DNA from 3 places in the Pseudoflavonifractor sp. BSD2780061688st1 E11 genome. Region 1 is predicted to be linked to each of the others. Evidence: predicted binding sites of a transcription regulator. Region 1 holds the regulator's gene; each other region holds the start of a gene.
The links. The regulator HrcA, encoded in region 1, represses chaperone genes, less so after heat shock. The targets are predictions, from matches to a motif close to TGTTAGCACTCNNNNNNNNNGAGTGCTAACA.
Positions count from the first base shown of each region.

Region 2: the regulator HrcA is predicted to act here: its motif matches at 1,552-1,582, upstream of FGQ85_RS01215 (co-chaperone GroES).
Region 3: the regulator HrcA is predicted to act here: its motif matches at 1,624-1,654, upstream of clpB (ATP-dependent chaperone ClpB).

Region 1 covers NZ_SPHM01000006.1:97,218-100,504, forward strand. The annotation lists gene FGQ85_RS04420 (EamA family transporter) at 1-627, shown strand, start outside; gene hrcA (heat-inducible transcriptional repressor HrcA) at 748-1,788, shown strand; gene grpE (nucleotide exchange factor GrpE) at 1,812-2,462, shown strand; gene dnaK (molecular chaperone DnaK) at 2,494-3,287, shown strand, end outside.
Region 2 covers NZ_SPHM01000002.1:62,166-65,452, reverse strand. The annotation lists gene topA (type I DNA topoisomerase) at 1-185, shown strand, start outside; gene codY (GTP-sensing pleiotropic transcriptional regulator CodY) at 307-1,089, shown strand; gene FGQ85_RS01220 (hypothetical protein) at 1,171-1,467, shown strand; gene FGQ85_RS01215 (co-chaperone GroES) at 1,612-1,899, shown strand; gene groL (chaperonin GroEL) at 1,955-3,287, shown strand, end outside.
Region 3 covers NZ_SPHM01000024.1:34,200-37,486, forward strand. The annotation lists gene clpB (ATP-dependent chaperone ClpB) at 1-1,535, opposite strand, end outside; gene aspS (aspartate--tRNA(Asn) ligase) at 2,310-3,287, opposite strand, start outside.

The DNA.
Region 1 (3,287 bases):
TACTGCGGATCCTTTATTCTTCTGCAGTGGAATGTGCGGAAAAACGGCGTTATCCTGTCCTCTACCTTTATGAAGCTTGGCGTGATCGTCCCGTCCGCGCTTGCAGTCCTCTGGTTTGGAGAAAAACCGGGATGGAACCAGGGAATCGGACTTCTGATTGCGGTGGTTGCCATTTTGCTCATCAATCTGGAGAAAGGAGCGGTCCGGACGGGAGGAAGCTCCAAGGCCGGACTTGTACTTCTTTTACTTGGCGGAGGCCTGGGAGATGCCATGGCCAAGTTTTATGACGCATACGGGAAAACATCCTTTGGAAGCTTTTTCCTGATGCTTTCCTTTCTTGTTTCCGGAGTAATCAGTGGTCTGCTTGTTGCACGAAACAGGGAGCGGATTACAAAAAATGAAATTCTATTTGGAGTTCTCATTGGAATTCCAAATTATTTTTCGGCCCGGTTTCTGCTGTGGGCACTGGCCGATGTCCCTGCGGTCATTGCCTATCCGACCTATAGCATTGCGGCGATGGCGGTAATAGGAGTAGCAGGAGTGATCCTTTTCAAAGAGAAACTTACGAAAAGGCAGTGGGTAGCGTATGGAATGATAATCCTTGCTGTGGGACTTCTGAATATGTAGAAAGACACAAAAAAGATACAGAATCGGTGTTGACAAATGTGTGCGGGAGTGCTAAATTAGTAAACGTAGATATTAGCACTCGAAATAAATGAGTGCTAATAAGACGGAAGGAGGATCTGAATGGAATTAATCCGGGAACTGAGTGAAAGAAAACTGAAGATATTAAAAGCAGTCATTCAGAACTATCTGGAGACAGGTGAGCCGGTTGGTTCCAGAACAATTTCCAAGTACACCGATCTGAATTTAAGTTCCGCTACAATCCGGAATGAGATGGCGGATCTGGAAGAACTTGGATATATTTTTCAGCCTCATACGTCTGCAGGACGTATTCCGTCTGACAAGGGATATCGGCTTTATGTCGATATGCTCATGCAGGATAAAGAGCAGGAAGTGACGGAAATCAAGGAACAGATGCTTCAGAAGGCGGATAAGATGGATCAGCTTTTGAAACAGGCGGCGAAAGTACTGGCTAACAATACAAATTACGCCACGATGGTATCCGCGCCTGTCAGCATGAAAAACCGGCTGAAATTTATTCAGCTTTCCCAGGTTGATGAGGAACAGTTGATCGCAGTCATTGTGCTGGAAGGAAACATTGTCAAGAACCAGATCATCCGGGTTGACCAGGATCTGGGAAGCGAGACGCTTCTAAAGCTGAACATGCTTTTGAATACGACGCTGAACGGCATGTCCATCGATCAGATTACACTGGGACTGATTGCCAAGCTCAAAGAACAGGCAGGCATTCACAGCGGAGTGATCAGCGATGTGCTGGATGCGGTAGGCAATGTGATTCAGCTCGATCAGGACATGGAGATCTATACAAGCGGAGCCACCAACATTTTCCGTTATCCGGAATTATCCGACAAGCAAAGCGCACAGGAAATCATCAGTGCCTTTGAGGAAAAACAGCAGCTTTCGGAACTTGTCACCCAGACACTTTCCAGTGACACTAAGGGAATACAGGTTTATATCGGAAATGAGACTCCGGTACAGAACATGAAGGACTGCAGTATTGTGACAGCAACCTATGAATTAGGAGAAGGCATGCAGGGAACGATAGGGATTATCGGACCGAAGCGTATGGACTATGAACATGTCATGGACACACTGAAAACACTGCAGACTGAGCTGGATACGATATTTCACAAAAAAGAATAGAGCAAAAGCAGAAAGGTGGTATCCTGGTGGGAGAAAGTAAGAATCAGGAAGAAATGGTAAAAGAGGCCGTAGAAGAAGCGAAAAAGCAGGCTGAGCAAAACGGTGAGATTCCTGTAGAGGATGAAACCGCACAGGATGAAGCGGAAGAGACCGGCGCGCCGGAAAGCACAGACGGCCAGGAAGCTTCGGACGACGGCAAAGAAAAGAAGGGATTCTTTAAAAGAAAGAATAAAAAGGATCCAAAAGATGAGAAGATCGAAGATCTGACCGATAAGCTGACACGCCAGATGGCGGAGTTTGACAATTACAGAAAGCGTACTGAAAAAGAAAAATCGGCCATGTATGAGATTGGAGCAAAGGACATCATTGAGAAGATCCTGCCTGTTATCGATAATTTCGAGAGAGGGTTCCAGAGCGTTGAAGACGGAAAGAAAGACGATCCGTTTGTAGACGGCATGGATAAAGTATATAGACAGCTTATGAAGACGCTGGAAGACGCAGGCGTCAAGCAGATCGAGGCCCTGGGACAGGAATTCAATCCGGACTTTCATAATGCGGTGATGCATGTGGAAGACGAAGAAGCCGGTGAGAATATTATCGTGGAGGAATTCCAGAAAGGGTATATGTACCGTGACAGTGTGGTAAGACACAGCATGGTAAAAGTAGCTAATTAAGAAAAATGAAATAAATCAGGAGGAATGCATTATGGGCAAAATTATTGGTATTGACTTAGGTACAACAAACAGTTGTGTTGCTGTAATGGAAGGTGGACAGCCGACCGTTATCGCAAATACAGAAGGCGCAAGAACGACTCCATCTGTAGTCGCATTTACAAAGAACGGAGAACGTCTTGTAGGTGAACCTGCAAAACGTCAGGCAGTTACAAATGCAGACAAAACAATTTCTTCCATCAAAAGGAAGATGGGAACAAATGAGAAAGTAAACATCGACGGAAAACAGTATTCTCCGCAGGAGATTTCTGCAATGATCCTTCAGAAACTGAAAGCAGACGCAGAAGGATACCTTGGTGAGAAAGTGACAGAAGCAGTTATTACAGTGCCTGCTTACTTTAATGATGCACAGCGTCAGGCAACAAAGGATGCCGGTAAAATCGCAGGACTGGATGTAAAACGTATCATCAACGAGCCTACAGCAGCAGCACTTGCTTACGGACTTGACAATGAAAAAGAACAGAAGATCATGGTATACGACCTTGGCGGCGGTACATTCGACGTTTCCATCATCGATATCGGAGACGGTGTTATCGAAGTACTTTCCACAGCCGGAAACAACAGACTTGGCGGTGACGACTTCGACCAGAAGATCACAGACTACATGCTGGCTGATTTCAAGGCAAAAGAAGGCGTAGACCTTTCTAATGACAAGATGGCTCTTCAGAGATTAAAAGAAGCGGCAGAAAAAGCAAAGAAAGAACTTTCTTCCGCTACAACAACCAATATCAACCTTCCGTTCATCACAGCAACATCTGAAGGACCGAA
Region 2 (3,287 bases), on a different contig from region 1:
GGAAGACCAAAAAAGGAAGACGCTACTACGGATGCGAAAATAATCCGGAATGCGATTTTATGTCCTGGCAGAAGCCGTCTGACAGGAAATGCCCGAAATGCGGCAGTTATATGGTAGAAAAAGGGAACAAACTTGTATGCTCTGATACCTCCTGCGGGTATGTTGAAAAAAAAGAAAAAAAATAATTTCCGAAATTTATTGATAACATGGAAATTGTATGATAATATTAAAATATGAGCCGCATATTCTATAATTTGTTCGTACAATTACATGGAACAACGTCATGAATTTGAATGGAGGAAAATTATGAGTGTACAATTATTGGATAAGACGAGGAAAATAAACAAATTGCTTCACAATAATAATTCCAGTAAAGTTGTTTTCAATGATATATGTGAAGTGCTTACGGAAATTCTGAATTCAAATATCCTTGTGGTAAGTAGGAAAGGGAAAGTTCTGGGAATCAGTAAAAAAGAGGAGATCCGCCCGCTGACAGAACTGATTAATGGAGAAGTTGGCGGACATATTGATTCCATGCTGAACGAACGTCTGTTGAGCGTTCTATCAACGAAGGAAAATGTCAACCTCCAGACACTGGGATTCGATGCCGAAACAGCGAAAGGCTACCAGGCGATTGTATCTCCGATTGAGATCGCGGGAGAACGGCTTGGAACTCTGTTTATTTATAAACAGGATGAAGAATATGAAATTGACGATATTATTCTCAGCGAGTATGGTACAACAGTAGTCGGACTTGAGATGCTCCGTTCTGTCAATGAAGAGAATGCAGAGGAGACGAGAAAAGAACATATTGTTCAGTCGGCGATCAGCACGCTTTCGTTTTCAGAGCTGGAAGCGATTATCCATATTTTTGACGAGCTTGACGGTATGGAGGGAATTCTTGTCGCAAGCAAGATCGCGGACAGAGTAGGAATCACAAGATCTGTCATTGTAAATGCGCTTCGTAAATTCGAAAGCGCAGGCGTGATTGAGTCCAGATCCTCCGGAATGAAAGGAACCTATATTAAGGTGGTGAACGACTACGTATTCACGGAGCTGGAAAAGATAAAAAAAGAAAAGCAAAAATAGAAAGGCATTGAACAGTAGGATATGCAAATAGAAGGGAGCGTCAGTATTCTGAGGCTCCCTTTTAGGAAAGGAGAAATAAAAATGTACGAGGACGGAGCTGCTGTTTTACAAATGAAAAAGGTATTTTTGAAAGATGAGAAATATAACCGGAAAAAATATATGACACGCATAAAAAACTATGATCCGCAGCAAGAAGAGATGACGCTTTACACAAGCCGGGGCGATGTGGACGAGTTTTCCCTGGATGCTGTATATGAATGTATTTTTGAAGTGAAAGAAGGCCGGTTCGGATGCGAAGGAGTCATTCGGAAACGTTTCCGCAGCCAGGAGAAGGATCAGGTTGTATTCCGGATTCAGAACGGGTTTTATAAAGTTTAAACGGACAGAATTATAAACGAATTATAAAGAATGAGAATGGATGTTGACAAATAAAATAGAGAGTGCTATTTTATTACTAGAGTGTTTTAGCACTCTAGTTCAATGAGTGCTGATAAACTGATAGGCAATGAAGGAGGAACAATCATGAAATTAGTACCATTAAGTGACAGAGTTGTATTAAAACAGATGGAAGCAGAAGAAACAACCAAATCCGGGATCGTGCTTCCGGGACAGAATAAAGAAAAGCCGCAGCAGGCAGAAGTCATCGCGGTAGGACCGGGAGGACTGGTCGATGGGAAAGAAGTGGAAATGAAAGTTTCTGTTGGAGATAAAGTCATTTATTCAAAATATGCAGGTACAGAAGTAGAGCTTGACGATGTAGAATATATCATCGTAAGACAGAGCGATATCCTCGCAGTGATCGAAGCTTAAATTCAGAGTGACAGATAATAATATTTAAAATAAACAGATTATGGAGGGATTTGAAATGGCTAAGGAAATCAAATATGGAGCAGAAGCCAGAAAAGCGCTTGAAGCAGGCGTAAATAAACTTGCTGACACAGTCAGAGTTACACTTGGACCAAAAGGAAGAAACGTCGTACTTGACAAATCATTCGGCGCACCGCTGATCACAAACGATGGTGTGACAATCGCAAAAGAGATCGAGCTGGAAGACGCATTTGAAAATATGGGAGCTCAGCTGATTCGTGAAGTTGCGTCCAAGACAAACGATGTAGCTGGAGATGGTACAACAACCGCAACCGTACTTGCCCAGGCAATGGTTCATGAAGGTATGAGAAACCTTGCAGCAGGCGCAAATCCGATTGTTCTTAGAAAAGGTATGAAAAAGGCAACTGACCTCGCAGTGGAAGAGATCGCAAAAATGAGCAGCAAAGTAAAAGACAAGGCTCAGATCGCAAGAGTTGCCGCTGTATCTTCCAGTGATGATGAAGTAGGAAACATGGTTGCTGACGCAATGGAAAAAGTTTCCAACGATGGTGTTATCACAATCGAAGAATCCAAGACAATGAAGACAGAGCTTGACCTGGTAGAAGGTATGCAGTTTGACCGTGGATATATTTCCGCATACATGGCAACGGACATGGATAAGATGGAAGCAAATCTGGAAGATCCGTATATCCTGATTACAGATAAGAAGATCTCCAATATTCAGGAGCTGCTTCCTCTTCTGGAACAGGTTGTTCAGGCGGGGGCAAGACTTCTTATCATTGCAGAAGATGTAGAAGGAGAAGCACTGACGACTCTGATCGTAAACAAACTGCGTGGTACTTTCAATGTTGTTGCTGTGAAAGCTCCGGGATACGGCGACAGAAGAAAAGAAATGCTTCGCGATATCGCAATTTTGACAGGCGGAGAAGTAATCTCTGAAGAACTGGGACTGGATCTGAAAGAGACAACTCTGGATCAGCTTGGCCGTGCAAAATCTGTAAAAGTTCAGAAAGAAAATACAACTATCGTTGACGGTATGGGAGAGAAATCTGAAATTGAAGCACGGATCGCGCAGATCAAGGCTCAGATTGAAGAGACAACATCTGATTTCGATAAAGAGAAACTTCAGGAAAGACTTGCAAAACTTGCAGGCGGTGTAGCAGTCATCCGGGTTGGAGCAGCTACAGAGACAGAGATGAAAGAAGCAAAACTTCGTATGGAAGATGCTCTTGCTGCAACAAGAGCAGCTGTAGAAGAAGGAATTATCGCCGGAGGCGGATCTGCATATGTACATGCGACAAAAGCTCTGGAAAAACTTGTTTCCGAAATGGAAGGGGATGAAAAAACCGGTGCTCAGATTATCATGAAAG
Region 3 (3,287 bases), on a different contig from region 1:
AGCTGTTTTTTCAGCTGCGGGAGACGGCCGTACTGAAGCTCTGCCGCCTTCTCCAGATCGTAGCTGCTCTGTGCTTTCTGAATCTCCTGGTTGACACTTTCAATCTCTTCACGGAGACGGTGTACCTGCTCCAGAGATGATTTTTCATTATCCCACTGGGCTTTCTGTTTGGCAAATTCTTCTCTGTTTTCCGCCAGCTCCTGCTGCAGTTTTACAAGACGCTCCTGACTTAACCGGTCGTCTTCTTTCTTAAGAGCTGCTTCCTCGATCTCCAGCTGCATCGTCCTTCTTCTGAGCTCGTCAAGCTCGGTCGGCATGGAATCCAGTTCTGTCTTGATCAATGCACATGCCTCATCCACCAGGTCGATCGCCTTGTCCGGCAGGAAACGGTCGGAGATGTAACGGTTTGACAAGGTTGCCGCCGCTACCAGGGCACTGTCTGTAATCTTTACACCATGGAAGACTTCATACCGCTCTTTCAGTCCACGAAGAATAGAAATGGCATCCTCCACTGTCGGCTCATCTACCATTACCGGCTGGAACCGCCGCTCCAGAGCAGCGTCTTTTTCAATGTACTCCCGATATTCATCCAGCGTGGTGGCTCCGATACAGTGAAGCTCGCCTCTTGCCAGCATCGGCTTTAACATATTGCCGGCATCCATGGAGCCTTCCGTCTTTCCTGCTCCCACGATCGTGTGCAGCTCATCGATGAAGAGAATGATCTCTCCGTCGCTGTTTTTGACTTCCTCAAGAACCGCTTTTAAACGTTCCTCAAATTCACCTCTGTATTTTGCTCCTGCTACCAGCGCACCCATATCCAGTGCAAACAGCTGCTTATTTTTCAGTCCTTCCGGAACATCGCCCCGGACGATCCGCTGTGCCAGCCCTTCGACAACTGCGGTCTTTCCGACACCCGGCTCACCGATGAGCACCGGGTTATTCTTCGTTTTACGGGAAAGAATCCGGACTACATTCCGGATCTCGACGTCACGTCCGATGACCGGATCCAGTTTCTGCTCTCTGGCTCGTTCCACCAGATCATACCCGTATTTGTTCAGCGTATCATAGGTTGCTTCCGGATTGTCACTTGTTACTCTCTGGTTTCCTCTGACTTCGGAAAGCACCCGCAGAAAATTCTCCCGATTGATGCTGAACTCTTTAAAAATCTCTTTTACCTCACGGTTTGCGTACTTCAGAAGTGCCAGGAAAATATGCTCTACTGAAACATATTCGTCCCCCATCTGCTTTGCCTCATCCTCCGCATGGATCAGCACCTTGTTCAGATTCTGACCGATATAGAGCTGTCCGCCCTGTACCTTCGGACGCTTCCTGAGCGCCTGCTCTACACGCTCAATCAGCAGTTCTTTCTGAATCCCGAGCTTTTCCATCAGCTTCAGAATCAGGCTCCCATCCTGTGTCAGCAGGGAATAAAGCAGATGCTCCTGCTCGATCTCCTGATTTCCGTAATCATCTGCGATCTTCTCGCATCCCTGTACCGCAAGCATAGAATTTTGTGTGAATTTGTTAATATTCATACCTTTCTTCCTCCTTACGAATAATTCTCTTAATCTATTTACAGTTTCTGTTTGTCTGTTCTATCGACGATATAACAATAGCATTTTTTATTAGCACTGTCAACACTCGAGTGCTAATTTTCTGAATTTTCTCGTTTCAATTTTCTATATTCCCTGCTCTTTCACTATCTAGTTCTTACCTGACTTAGAAGATCATCGCCAGTTATCCGCCTGTGCGATAAAACTACGGTTCTGTCAAGGAAACTCTCTTTTAGAACCGTAGTAAAATGTGGGTGACTACGGTGCTTACAACGAAAATCGAGCTGGTAACCGTAGTAAATCGTATGTAACTACGGTTCTCTTAACGAAAACTGGCTAGCTAACCGTACTATATCGCCCGTGTCTACGGTTCTTACAGCGAAATTTGATCTGGCAACCGTACTATATCGCGCATGACTACAGTTCTTACAGCAAAAATCGATCAGCTAACCGTACTAAACCGCTTGGAACTACAGTTCTGCCAGGGAAATACTTTGCGATTGTTCTCTTTCTTTCCTTATTGTATAATGAAATCAGGGGTGATCCTATGTCCGTAACTGTAGAGATCCGTCAAAAATCTATTTTCAGAAAACCGTTGACCCTGGAGGATGTGATAAAACTTATTTTGACGCAAACCACCGGATCATTTCACTGAGCCAGGAGAAACTGGATGCCATTCTGGAAACCTGGGAATCTCCGGTAGACTAAAGCGAAGGCTGTGCGGATGTCGTTCCGCACAGTCTTCGCTTTACTTTCCTACGGCACCAGCCGGTGGATGTCTCTTGGAAACAGGGATGCCCGGCGCACATTTTCAAAGCCAAGCAGCCTGCTTGTAAATCGTTCCAGTCCAAGTCCCAGGCCTCCGTGCGGCGGCAGTCCGCACTTATGTGCCATGAGATAGCTTTCAAACACTTCCGGATGCATGCCTCTTCGTTTCATCTTCGCCACCTGTTCTTCGTAATTGTGAATCCGAAGCCCTCCTGTCGTGACTTCCAGACCTTTGTAAAGAAGGTCGAAACTTTTTGTCACATTCGGATTTGTCTCGCTGTCCATAGCATAAAATGGACGCTTTTTCTCCGGATATTCGGTTACAAAGACAAGCTCGCTTCCGGTCTCTTTTAGAATCCATTCGGAAAGCAGCTTTTCTTCTTCCGGTTCCAGGTCTTCCGGCTCCTCCACCGGTCTTTTCCGAATCTTGGCCACAATCTCTTTTGCTTCGGCAAATGGAATCGCCGGGATTTCTTTCCATTCCGGAATCTCCACCTGAAGGAGGGCAAGCTCTTCCTGGCACTCTTCTTTCAGAGAAGCGAATACGAATTTCAGCATCGCAGCCTCCATCTCCATCAGCTCTTCCACTCTCGTCACATATCCCATCTCAAAGTCCACGCTTGTATACTCGTTTAAATGTCTGGAGGTGTCATGTTTCTCCGCCCGGAATACCGGCGCGATCTCAAAGACTCTCTCGTAGACGCCTACCATCATCTGCTTATAAAACTGCGGGCTCTGTGCCAGATACGCTTCCTTTCCAAAATAGTCCAGCCGGAAAATATTAGCTCCGCCTTCGGCTCCTGCGGATCCGATCTTCGGTGTATGAATCTCCGTAAATCCCTTTCCTTGCAAAAATCTGCGTACCGCGTTGGTAATGCCGTTCTGAATCCGGAAAATGGCACGTTCCTTTTCATTTCGAAGTGTCACCGGACGATAGTCAAGCAGCGTGGCGATGGATGTGTCCAC